Regions from separate parts of the Pararhizobium sp. PWRC1-1 genome, predicted to be linked through region 1. Evidence: predicted binding sites of a transcription regulator. Region 1 holds the regulator's gene; each other region holds the start of a gene.
The links. The regulator LexA, encoded in region 1, represses DNA repair genes until DNA is damaged. The targets are predictions, from matches to a motif close to TGTTCNNNNTGTGTTCNG.
Positions count from the first base shown of each region.

Region 2: the regulator LexA is predicted to act here: its motif matches at 1,922-1,939, upstream of ACP7E0_RS14570 (helicase-related protein).
Region 3: the regulator LexA is predicted to act here: its motif matches at 1,330-1,347, upstream of ACP7E0_RS11810 (energy-coupling factor ABC transporter ATP-binding protein).
Region 4: the regulator LexA is predicted to act here: its motif matches at 1,441-1,458, upstream of ACP7E0_RS26710 (ImuA family protein).

Region 1 is NZ_JAFCXE010000007.1:15-3,126, reverse strand. Features, by position in the region: gene ACP7E0_RS12690 (SDR family oxidoreductase) at 1-261, shown strand, start outside; tRNA gene ACP7E0_RS12685 (tRNA-Asn) at 337-411, opposite strand; gene ACP7E0_RS12680 (hypothetical protein) at 632-910, shown strand; gene ACP7E0_RS12675 (hypothetical protein) at 1,029-1,265, opposite strand; gene lexA (transcriptional repressor LexA) at 1,607-2,323, shown strand; gene ACP7E0_RS12665 (hypothetical protein) at 2,398-2,868, shown strand.
Region 2 is NZ_JAFCXE010000008.1:133,459-136,570, forward strand. Features, by position in the region: gene ACP7E0_RS14570 (helicase-related protein) at 1-1,733, opposite strand, end outside; gene ACP7E0_RS14575 (beta-ketoacyl-ACP reductase) at 2,653-3,112, opposite strand, start outside.
Region 3 is NZ_JAFCXE010000006.1:89,985-93,096, reverse strand. Features, by position in the region: gene ACP7E0_RS11815 (energy-coupling factor transporter transmembrane component T family protein) at 1-578, opposite strand, end outside; gene ACP7E0_RS11810 (energy-coupling factor ABC transporter ATP-binding protein) at 572-1,252, opposite strand; gene ACP7E0_RS11805 (winged helix-turn-helix domain-containing protein) at 1,365-2,558, shown strand; gene ACP7E0_RS11800 (C1 family peptidase) at 2,800-3,112, shown strand, end outside.
Region 4 is NZ_JAFCXE010000022.1:10,241-13,352, reverse strand. Features, by position in the region: gene ACP7E0_RS26715 (Y-family DNA polymerase) at 1-705, opposite strand, end outside; gene ACP7E0_RS26710 (ImuA family protein) at 626-1,381, opposite strand; gene ACP7E0_RS26705 (ATP-dependent helicase) at 1,586-3,112, shown strand, end outside.

The sequences.
Region 1 (3,112 bases):
CGTGAAGAAAACTGGATGGAGGCTAAAGCAGTCCAGCCGCATTTCGTGATCTCCGAAGCACCGCGTTTTACCGGCCGTGCCGTTGCGGCGCTTGCTGCAGATCCGGATCGGGGCCGCTTCAACGGCCAGTCTACCTCAAGCGGTGATCTCGCCAAGATCTACGGCTTCACCGATCTCGACGGATCGCGGCCTGACTGCTGGCGCTACATAACCGAGGTACAGGGCGCGGGGAAACCGGCGGACGCCACCGGTTATCGGTAGGGAAATAAGAACAGGCGAGAGGCGATAGCTTCTGAAACCAAAAAGGCCTTGCTTTTCAGCAAGGCCTTTGAAAACTGGCTCCCCGGGCCGGATTCGAACCGGCGACCTGTCGATTAACAGTCGAATGCTCTACCGCTGAGCTACCAGGGATCACCTGCGGCGGTGTGTGCTGCAGAAGTGAGGCTGCTAATACAAATGCTTTTCCGATTTGCCAAGCGGTTTTTCAAAAAAAACGCACAATCTTGTCAGACTGTGGAGAACTTCCCATCTGTGGGAGGCAGCGCATTCTGACTGCCGCGCAAGCCAAACCCTTGGCATTGCGGGATTGCAGCATTACAGGGACGCGCTTTAGGCTCGATAGGTGGAATGTATGGCTGAACCGCAAAAAACGAAAAAATTCGGCATCGACGCCGCAACACATGAACTGATTATCGGTTCATGGCGGATGCGGCTGCCGCAATCGCGTCTTTTGCGTATTACCATCGGCTGCGTGTTGATCTTCGGCGGCATTCTGGGCTTCCTGCCTGTTCTCGGATTCTGGATGGTACCGCTGGGATTGCTGGTCCTGTCGCATGATCTCGCCTTCGTCCGGCGCCGGCGGCGCAAGCTATCGGTCTGGTGGGCGCGAAAATGGCAGACATCCAACTAGAATAGAGCCATCGCGTCATATCTCCTGACGTTCGAATCACGCGACGGGCTCCGGGGTCTAAAACACAGCCGTCGGAAAGACGTAGGTTTGTCCGCATGTCTTAGCCGCCTGACCCCGTCTACGGCGTGGTATCCTTGTCGGCCGGTGCCATTTGAGACGGATTGCCGTTCCGTGTATTATCGACCGTTCCTTGGTTGGATGGCTCCGCCGCATCGGCTGCGGGCGCATTCTCCTGGGCGCGGGTCGTGGCATCATTGTCCAAGCTTTCGCCAAACATTTCAGCCCCAGCCCAGGCAATCAAAGCCAGCAAAAGGCGCACATCAGAACCATCAAAACCGGCCGGCCCAAAAGGCACTGACGTGCCTTCACGCCACTCATGACGACGGTTCGGTTTGTTCCTCCGTGGAAACGACATCGCCACGCTCATCGACATATCGTGCCATCATTGCCTCCTGAAACAGTCATTCATTTGCGTCAAATGAACGGCTGCAGGCACGCAAAGGTTCCGAAATGCGGGAAGCTGATGGGTGAGCGAACGCAAGTCGGTGAAAGGCGAAAACATGTTAGCCTCGATCCGGCGATCGGAATCGCTATTTGTCTTTGAAAACACTCAATGAATTTTAGGGACTTGCGGAACACATATGGAACAGATAGTGTTCGTTCTTGATTTGTTTCTCGACTCTGGAGTGATCGTTCATGCTGACCCGCAAGCAACAGGAACTGCTTCTGTTCATTCACGAAAGAATGAAGGAATCGGGGGTGCCGCCATCGTTCGATGAAATGAAGGATGCGCTGGATCTTGCGTCGAAATCCGGCATTCACCGGCTGATTACAGCGCTTGAGGAACGGGGCTTCATCCGGCGCTTGCCCAACCGGGCAAGGGCGCTCGAAGTGATCAAGTTGCCGGAGGCCTACTCGATGAGCCTCCAGCCCAAGCGCGGCTTTTCTCCCAGCGTCATCCAGGGCAGTCTTGGCGTTCAGGCACCGGCCCCGCCCGTTGCCGTCAAACCGGCGGCTGCCAATGGTGACAGCGTTTCCATACCGGTCATGGGACGAATCGCGGCAGGTGTTCCGATCTCGGCAATCCAGAACAACACACATGATATTTCCGTTCCGTTCGAAATGGTTGGATCCGGCGAACACTACGCACTAGAGGTCCGTGGCGATTCGATGATCGAGGCAGGAATTCTGGATGGCGATACCGTCATCATCCGCAATACGAATACCGCCAGCCCTGGTGAAATCATCGTCGCTCTGGTGGATGACGAGGAAGCGACGTTGAAGCGCTTCCGCCGCAAGGGCGCCTCCATCGCACTTGAAGCCGCCAACCCGGCCTACGAGACCCGAATTTTCGGACCGGACCGCGTCAAGATCCAGGGTAAACTCGTCGGCCTGATCCGCCGCTATCACTAGCTGGAAAGGCGACCCTTCAGATGCACCCCAAATTGATCATCGATTAGCACCAATAGGTCGAGCGGAGTGCGACTTTGAACTCAAAAACAATTGAAATCTATCATCCACGCGGAGTTTCAAATTTAGGTATATGGGACATGGCCGGTCTCAAACTTAAAATCTATGGTCTTGTCGCAGACAACCGGACGATAGACCAAGCCATGCTAATCCTCGCACAGTCATTTGTGCGACGGGATGTTCTACCGCGTGTAGCGGACGAGGGCGATGACAATGGCATGGGCTTTGTGATCATTCATCCTGGCGAACTTGGTGTTTCCATTTCGGCTCACTGGTGGATACAGGGTTCGGTGCTTTGTCAGCATATCTATCGAAAGCTGTATTCTGCCACCGAGCCCATGGACACAGTAAAGAGACCCGTGATTGCCTGCATTTGGGAGTTGGCCCTGATAAATGCCGAGCAAGAGGCTTGGCGAAAGACGATGATGAAAAGCGAGCCAAATCCGTCTGTCTACATGGATACTCGCGCTGATTTCGCAGCAGCGTAGAAACCTCCATTGACAATCGTGATGCGACTGGCTGTCCCGCAACTTCAAACGCGGGGGGGGGCGGCCATTCCATTATCCTGAAATCATGGCCAATACTGTCTCTGTCGTCATCCTTGAACCCACCCTACAGACGATTTTTTGTGGCGGCAGGATTGAAATGTCCGGATCCTAGCAAAGTTAATGTGTCACTTTGGGCGGCATCTTAGCCCTTTAGAAATGCGACACTCGGCATGTCCCCTGGCAC
Region 2 (3,112 bases), on a different contig from region 1:
GGACGCATGATGTGATCGCTGGCTGTCAGCTTGGCCACGGGATCGCCGAGCCAGCGCACGAGACCATCCGACGACAAAGCCAGATCGGCATTGCCCGCCGCATGCAGCCGTGCTGCCCGCGCCTCGAATTCGAGAGCCAACGCTTTTTGCGCGGCCCCTTGCGCTGCACGCGCATCAAGACCATCGGCCACTGTCGCCAGCGTGAAACGGAACCCGGCCAATTGTCCCACATGATGACCTTCAACGAAGACATCGCCATTTACACTGATTTCAGCTTCCAACATCGCATTCTCTCTCAGGCGCTTCATGAGCACAGATGTCCTGCGATCAACAAAGCGTTTCGTCAACCTTTCATGTAACGCGTCAGACAATCGATCTTCGATTTCCCGCGTCTTTTCTTGCCAGTGTGTCGGATCGGCAAGCCATCCCGGACGGTTGGACACATAGGTCCATGTCCTTATTTGTGCAATTCTCGCGGACAATGTATCGATTTCACCGTCCGTATGGTCCGCGCGGCGAACCTGTTCGGCCATGAAATCTTCATTCACTGTGCCACGCCGAACGAGATCGGCATAGATCGTCGAAATCAGATCGGCATGTTGCGCCGGCGTTATACGCCGGTAGTCGGGAAGCGCACAGGCCTCCCAAAGTTTTTCTACACGCTCCGGTGTGGTTGCGACACTGGTAACCTCCGGATAGCGCGAAAGATAGTCCAAAGCCTGCTGATCGACCGCCGGCAAGGCCCGTGTGAGCCCGTGGACAGCGGGTGCAGCGTCCAGGCTCTTCTTCAGAGCCTGTATGGAAGCGTAGTTGAGCGACTTGGAGCGCCATTGAAGGACACGAACCGGATCGAACTGATGCGATTCGATCCGGTGGACCAGTTCATTGTCGAACGGCTCGACCCGCGAGGTGACGCCAAAGGTACCGTCACGCAGGTGACGTCCGGCGCGTCCGGCAATCTGCGCCAGCTCGCCGGGATTGAGATTGCGGAACTGGTAGCCGTCATATTTCCGGTCCTGCGCAAAGGCGACATGATCGACATCAAGGTTAAGCCCCATGCCGATCGCATCGGTCGCAACCAGATATTCGACATCGCCGGCCTGATAGAGCGCCACCTGGGCGTTGCGCGTCCGTGGCGACAAGGCGCCGAGCACGACTGCAGCACCGCCGCGCTGACGGCGGATCAGCTCGGCGATCGCATAGACCTCTTCGGCCGAAAACGCGACGATCGCCGTGCGTTGCGGCAGGCGGGTGATCTTCTTGGAGCCCGCGTAGAGAAGCTGCGACAGGCGGGGACGTTCAACGACGGTGATGCCGGGGAGCAGATGTTCGAGGATAGGCCGCATGGTCGCGGCACCCAGCAGCAGCGTCTCGACGCGGCCGCGCAGATGCATCAGCCGGTCGGTGAAGATATGACCACGCTCCAGATCGCCGGCCAGCTGCACTTCATCGATCGCGACGAAGGCGGCCTTGGTCTCGCGCGGCATGGCTTCGACGGTACAGACCGAGAAACGCGCCATATGCGGGGTGATCTTTTCCTCACCGGTGATCAGAGCGACATTGTGGGCACCGACCTTTTCGACGACACGCGTATAGACTTCTCGCGCCAAAAGGCGCAGCGGCAGGCCGATGACGCCGCTTTCGTGCGCAATCATGCGCTCGATCGCGTAATGCGTCTTGCCGGTATTGGTGGGGCCGAGCACCGCGATCACGCCGCGGCCGCTCAAGATCATCGGTTGGTCAGGCACTATATGGATCCTGCGCACTTTCAGTCTGTGAAGGCCATTCACGGCGTTTCAAAGCCGTTTCAACCGGCGGACAACACATGCCCACGCCAAAGCGCAAACGCAAGGGGCGCGGGGTCATGAAACGTGCAAATGGCGCGCCCGGCCTATAACTTCCACCCTCGATCGCCGGAATCCGGAACAGCGGTGGAACGAATCAGCGACGAATCGCACACTTGCTCAGATTCAGGGTTTGTTCACCGCTAAATGTTGACTTCTTAGCCGGGATTCACACCAGATGCTGAATCGATATTTTCCATGCCAATTCCTCCGAAAAATGAACATTGCCCGCCAGACGAAAAGTACGGCGAGTCTGAGATTCAGAATCCAAATAGCTGAATTTTCGGGAAAAATTGACCGACCCCTAGAGAAAACAAAACACCCCTAAATATTAGTAGCTTTTAAAATGAACCCCAGAACAAAACAAATACGAAGGGTGATCTGGCCTCTTTCGCCGCCTCTTTCGCACAAGATATGGTACGAAAAGAGACGGACGCATCGAGGCAAGATGACATCCCTTTCGCCAGATTCCGATCAGGCTTAAAATCAGGTGATCACCCTCTGCGCAATCTCGCTTTCCGAAAAATCACAGTGGCGAAGACAGGCGGCGCGAACAGCGGTTTTAAGCAATGTCACGGACCAGCATTAACACTTCAGCCAAAGCAGGAACGAATCGGAGACGAATCACGGACACAACCTGTTTCCCGGTTTGTTCACTGCGATATATTGTATAAAATCAAATTGTTAACCATAGAGAATGGCGGATAACTTCGGTTTTGCCATCCTCTCGATCGGGGCGCATTAACCTTTTCCGGCAACGCAAAACGGCGCCCGTGAGGGCGCCGTCAGCAAAAAGGGGTCGTCCTAATCAGACGAAGAACTGGCCACCATTGGCAGAAATTGTCGAACCGGTGATGAAACCGGCATCATCGGATGCCAGGAACACGACGATCCGGGCAATTTCATCGGGTTCACCAAGGCGGCCGACGGGGATTTGCGGGATGATGCGTTCGTTCAGCACCTTCTCCGGGATCGCCCGGACCATCTCCGTGCCGATATAGCCGGGGCAGACTGCATTGACCGTGATGCCCTTGGCAGCGCCTTCCTGGGCGAGTGCCTTGGTAAAGCCGAGGTCGCCCGCCTTTGCGGCCGAATAGTTCGCCTGGCCCATCTGGCCCTTTTGACCATTGATCGAGGAAATGTTGATCACGCGTCCGAAATTGCGGTCGCGCATCCCCGTCCAGACCGGATGTGTCATATTGAACAGTCCGGTAAGGTTGGTATCGACCACCTCGCCCCACTGCTCGGGCGTCATCTTGTGAAACATT
Region 3 (3,112 bases), on a different contig from region 1:
ATGGCCATGGCGATCGTGTCGGCGTCTTTCAGCGTCAGGATGATCAACGGCGCAAGGATCGTCAACGGCCGGACTTTCAGCCCGCGCGCCCGGTGCGCCTCGCGGATCGACTGGTAGTGGTTGAAGATATCCGGCACGAACCGCAGCACCAGCCCGAAGGCGAGCCCGACATCGGCGGCCCGCAACAGACCGAGCCGGTCGAGCGGCTGCAGCAGCCGGGTGATCTCGTCGATAAAGGCACCGGTCGCCGTCGTCGCGGTCACAGCACCTGCAAACAGCACGATCGCCATCAGCCGGAAAAAGCTCTCGGCCGCCTCGCGCATCGAGGTCAGATAGGCGGTGGCGATCAGAAGGATCAGGATTGTGAACAGGATGGGCTTCAGCCGGGACACGCCCTCGCGAAAGGAAAGGCCCGTGGTAAAATAGATCAGGGCGGCAATGACGAAGGCCGGGATCAGAATATAAAGGGACGAAACGGCATACAGCGCCAGCCCGCAGATCAGCAGGATGGCGAGCTTCATCCGCACCGACATCCGGTGCAGCGGCGTCGTGCCCTCGATATTCAGCCCGTTCAGCATCCGGCCACCTCATGATAGACGCGAATGCTCTCAGGCGCCGGGCCATCGGCAACAAGCCTGCCGTCATGAAACAGCAATACCCGGTCGAACTTTTCGATCAGCGGCAGGTCGTGGCTGATGACGATGGTGTGCTCGGCAAGCCCGGCAATGGTATTTTCCACCAGACGCCGGTTTTTCAGGTCCAGCTGATTGGTCGGCTCGTCGAGAATGAGAATGCCGGGGCCGGTGACCAACACGCTGGCAATGGCGACCAGCTGCGTCTCGCCGCCCGAAAGCTCGTGCACTCGCCGTCTGGCCAAATGGGTGATGCCGAAGCGTTCGAGCACGGCGGCTGTGCGGCGCTCGATCTCGTCCGCCTTCAGCCCACGGTTCTTCAAGCCGAAGGCGATATCTTCGTGCACGATCGGCATGATGATCTGGTGCTGCGGGTTCTGGAAAATGAAACCGGCCTCAGCCAGCGTCGCACTGGCGTCCTGCACGGTATCGAGACCATTCACCGTCACCTGGCCCACGGTCGGCTTGACCAGCCCGTTGATCAGCCGCGCGAACGTGGTCTTGCCAGATCCGTTCAGCCCGATAATGCCGATGCGCCGCTCGGTCAGCGATAGCGTTAGCGGCTGAAGAACCGTGCGCTCGCCATATCTCACTGATGCGCCGGAAAAGCGTATGTCCAATCCGCGTCCCCCGCGTTCGAATGTCGAGGCTCTATAGGACGATTTCCTTATGGATGGAAATAGGCGCCGGTTTCGACTTGAACAAAGTGTGAACATTTGCCTAGATTGTCAGATGGCGATTCTCGTTTCCAACCGCGATGCCCGGCGCATCTTCCTCAACAAGCAGGGCCTGGCCGCAGCCCCCAACCGGGCGCTCGGCAAGCAGGGCCTGCTCGATCTCATTCATGAGATCGGCTTCGTCCAGGTGGACAGCATCTCGACCGTCGAGCGCGCCCATCACCAGATCCTGTTTTCGCGCAACCAGACCTACAAGCGCGAGCACCTGACCGAGCTTCTGGAAAAGGACGGAGCGCTGTTCGAACACTGGACGCACGACGCCTCGATCCTGCCTTCGGAGTTTTTCCGCTATTGGAAACACCGCTTTGCCCGGCGTGAGCCGATCCTTATGGAGCGTTGGCTGAAATGGCATGGCGAAGGGTTCGACAGTACCTTCGAAGAGACTTTTCAGCGCATCGCCGACGGCGGCGCTGTCATGTCGCGCGACCTCAAGGTTGCCGATCATAAATCGGGCGGCTGGTGGAACTGGCATCCCAACAAGACGGCGCTCGAATATTACTGGCATACCGGCAAGCTTGCCATCGCCGGCCGCCAGAACTTCCAGAAGATCTACGATCTCGCTGAACGGGTCATCCCCGGCCATCATTACGAGCCCGAGGTCAGCCACGACGTCTTCCTCGACTGGGCCTGCCGCGCGGCGCTCGAACGGCTCGGTTTTGCCACCCATGGCGAGATCGCCGCGTTCTTCGACCTGATTTCGCCGGAAGAAGCCAAGGCCTGGGTTACGGAACATCGCGACGAACTGACCGAGGTGATGATCGTGCCCGCCGACGGCGAAAAACCACGTCTTTCCTATGCCTTCACCGGTTTCCCCGACAATCTCGGCGACCTCGCTGAGCCGCCCGCCCGTATCCGCGTGCTCAGCCCCTTCGATCCGCTGATCCGCAACCGCAATCGCACCGAACGCCTGTTCGGTTTCTATTATCGTATCGAAGTTTTCGTCCCCGAGCCAAAACGTGAATACGGCTACTATGTCTTCCCGCTGCTCGAAGGCGACCGCATCGTCGGCCGCATCGACATGAAGGCGGAGCGCAAGACCGGCTCGCTGAACGTCAAGCGGCTCTGGTGGGAAAAGGGCGTGCGCTCATCCACCGGCCGGATGGAGCGGCTAGAGGCGGAGTTGACCCGTGTGGCGAAGTTTGCCGGTGTCGAGCGGGTGGTGTTTCTGGAGGGGTGGGGCAGCAGCTAGGTTCATCAACTGGTGATCCCCGATCGGCATATCAAAAACGTGCGGATTGCAACATCTGTAAATACGCTATATACGTGTAGTTCTTGGGTGGCGGTTGAAGAGTTGAGGTAGAAGAACGCGACCCGTCGATTTGAGCTGGCAGGAGAGAGCCATTGTCAAGAAGCCGAGCAAGCCGCGCAATCCCCCTAAAAGAACATTCGATGCGCTCCCCGACACCGTGGATTTTCGGGATGCGACATTCGTGCCGACCCTTATCCGGGTTCCTGCGGTGTCCGATCTTGCCGGTTACCGCGCGCTCGAGATACCGGTCCTCAATCAAGGCAAAGAGGGCGCTTGTACCGGCTTCGGACTGGCGACGGTCGCGAATTATCTGTTGCGGATCCGCGGCCAGAATCCGACCGCCGACGAAGTCAGCGCCTGGATGCTCTATGCCATGGCCAAGCGCTACGATGAGTGGCCGGGCGAAGACTATGATGGATCAAGCGCCCGCGGTGCAATGAAGGGCTGGTTCAAGCATGGCCTGTGTGCACTGGATCTCTGGAAGGATCGCGACC
Region 4 (3,112 bases), on a different contig from region 1:
GGGGTCAATCGGTTCGGCGACGCGCCCGAACATCTGGTCGAGCCTGCGGCCGACCTCCCGCCCAAAACGCAAAGCCAAAGGCGCCCGTGGCGTTGCCGAAAGTTCGCCGACGGTGCGAAACCCAAGCACGCCCAGACCGCTGACAATGTCGGGCGGCAGGCGGAGGCTTGAAATTGGCAGGTTGACGACGGCCTTGCCCGTTTCTCCAACCGGGACGATGATCACCTCGCGCCGGGTCGTGCGGGCTATGGCATGGGCGCCACCCCAGGTGTCTGAAATTGCACCCCGCGCCTGAAGGCCGTGGCCCCTTAAAATGTTGATGAGGCCGGTGAGCATCGGCATCTCGCCGCCGCGCAGATGGTCCGCACCCTCGGTATCCATGACGATGCCGTTGGGAATATCCATGGCCACCACCGGGGTATATTGGCGCAACATCCACAGCGCCAGGCGCTCAATCGCCAAGGCATCACCTTGTCGATCGGCATCGACAAGATGCAGGCCGGATATCATCGCCTGGGCTTTCGCGGCAGGCATACCGATCCGAACGCCGGCCTTGAAGGCTGCGGCGTCGACCGCGGCCACGGTGCGTTTCGATCCACTGCGGGAAACGACCACGACCGGTGTTTCAACCAAAATTCCGGGATCCGCGCGCCTGATCCTGTCCGTTGATAGCGTGGGGAGAAAGACTGATACGACCCGTGGCATCGCAGGCACCTATTTCAAATTCGGCGGCTTCTCCCGCCCTTGCTCTGATCAGTTCCGCCAACCATCTCGCTCGGCCGATGCCCGGCACGGGAAGCGGCTCGGAGGGAAGGACGCTGATGCGCCACCGTGTCGTGGCAGCCGTGGGGTGACCGAAGTCTGCTGCCTCCGTCGGGCGGCGCCATCGTCGAAGCGCAATTCCGATCGTTCCCGACGTTTCCGCCGCAAGCTGGAGCCGCCGCGAGGCGGTCATCGGCAGTCGCACCAGCTCGGCGACGACGGCGCCAAGCCCGCCGAAGCGCAGTCCCTCCTCGAAATTGGTGAGCACATCCTCTTCCCGGTCGGCCTCGACATAGATCACCCGGTCATGATGGAGCCCCGCCTGGGCGAGCGCAGGTGCAAACAGATCGGGCCGAGTCAGGCACCAGAGCACGTCCCCCTTGGTTCGCGCGACGATGCCGGCGACAAAGAGAGCGGCGGCCGCGCCATGCACCGCATCGGCCCCACCACCGGCCACCTCGTGCAAGGCGCCAAAAGCAAGCCCGCCGCCTGGAAGCCTGGTATCGATATCGGCAAGACCGAATGACAGAACCTCGCCTTTGCGCACAGTTGCACCTTCGAGCCCCTGGATGCGCTCGCGAAGATCGGCAACGGTCGGATTGACGGCGGAGTTATGCATAGGCTGCGGATATCTTTCTGATGCTGTTCAGGGCTTTTCAGCGGCCATCGCGGCTGATATGTTCATTATTTGTTCTTATCCTCCAAATGAGTCAATGCTGATTCTGGCGGTAGGCAGGGCGCGGATGGCGGAACGCGACGCACAAGCGACGGGCATCCGAACCAAAACAGCCAGAACAGACAGGCACTTATCGGGGATCACAGCATGACGGTTGCCTATCTGGAAAAACTTAACGAGCAACAGCGGCAGGCTGTGGAACACGGCGTTGGACTGGCAGACGGACAGACGGCGGGACCGCTGCTGATCATCGCCGGCGCCGGATCCGGCAAGACCAATACCTTGGCGCACCGGGTCGCGCATCTGATCGTCAACGGCGCCGATCCGCGCCGGATCCTACTGATGACATTTTCGAGACGGGCCGCGTCAGAAATGTCGCGCCGCGTCGAGCGGATCTGCAAACAGGTGCTCGGCGCCAATTCCGGGATTTTGACCGATGCGCTGGCCTGGGCCGGAACGTTTCACGGGATCGGGGCGCGATTGCTGCGGATCTATGCCGGGCAGATCGGACTGAACGTGGATTTCACCATCCACGATCGCGAAGACAGTGCCGACCTGATGAACCTTGCCCGTCACGAGCTCGGATTCTCAAAGACCGAAAACCGCTTTCCGACCAAGGGCACCTGCCTGTCGATCTATTCGCGTGCGGTCAATTCGCAGACGCCGCTGAACGAAATCCTGCGCCAGCACTATCCATGGGTGGGCGGCTGGGAAGAACAGCTGAAGCAGCTGTTTGCCGCTTACGTCGAAGCCAAGCAGGCCCAGAATGTGCTCGATTACGATGATTTGCTGCTCTATTGGGCCCAGATGGTCAGCGATCCCGATCTTGCCGACGATATCGGCAATCGCTTCGATCATGTGATGGTCGATGAATACCAGGATACCAACAAGCTTCAGGCTTCGGTGCTGATGGCACTCAAACCCGGCGGCCGTGGGTTGACTGTGGTTGGCGACGACGCACAGTCGATCTATTCGTTCCGGGCAGCGACGGTTCGCAACATCCTCGATTTCCCATCATCCTTCAGCCCGGCTGCCGATATCATCACGCTCGATCGCAATTACCGCTCGACACAACCGATCCTGGCTGCCGCGAATGGTGTCATAGATCTGGCCCGCGAGCGCTTCACCAAAAACCTGTGGACCGACCGGCAATCGCTTGAGCAACCGAAACTCGTCACCGTCAAGGACGAAACCGAGCAGGCGAACTTCATCGTCAACCAGGTACTCGTCAATCGCGAGACCGGTATGACGCTGAAGAACCAGGCCGTGTTGTTTCGCACGTCCAGTCATAGTGGTCCGCTGGAGGTTGAGCTCACCCGCCGTAACATTCCCTTCGTCAAGTTCGGCGGCCTGAAATTTCTCGATAGTGCCCATGTAAAAGACATGCTGGCGGTGCTGCGGTTCGCGCAAAACCCGCGTGACCGCGTCGCCGGCTTCCGGCTTTTGCAGATGCTGCCGGGGATCGGTCCAAAGACGGCCGGCAATATTCTCGAGACGATTGCGGCCGACCCCGAGCCTCTGTTGGCCCTTGCCGAAATCCCGCCGCCGCCCAAGACCGGCGACGACTGGACATCCTTCGTCCAGTTGCTCGCAGGCCTGCGCAAGACCGAAGATGGCTGGCCTTCGGATATCGGGCAGGCTCGCCTATGGTATGAGCCGCATCTCGACCGCATC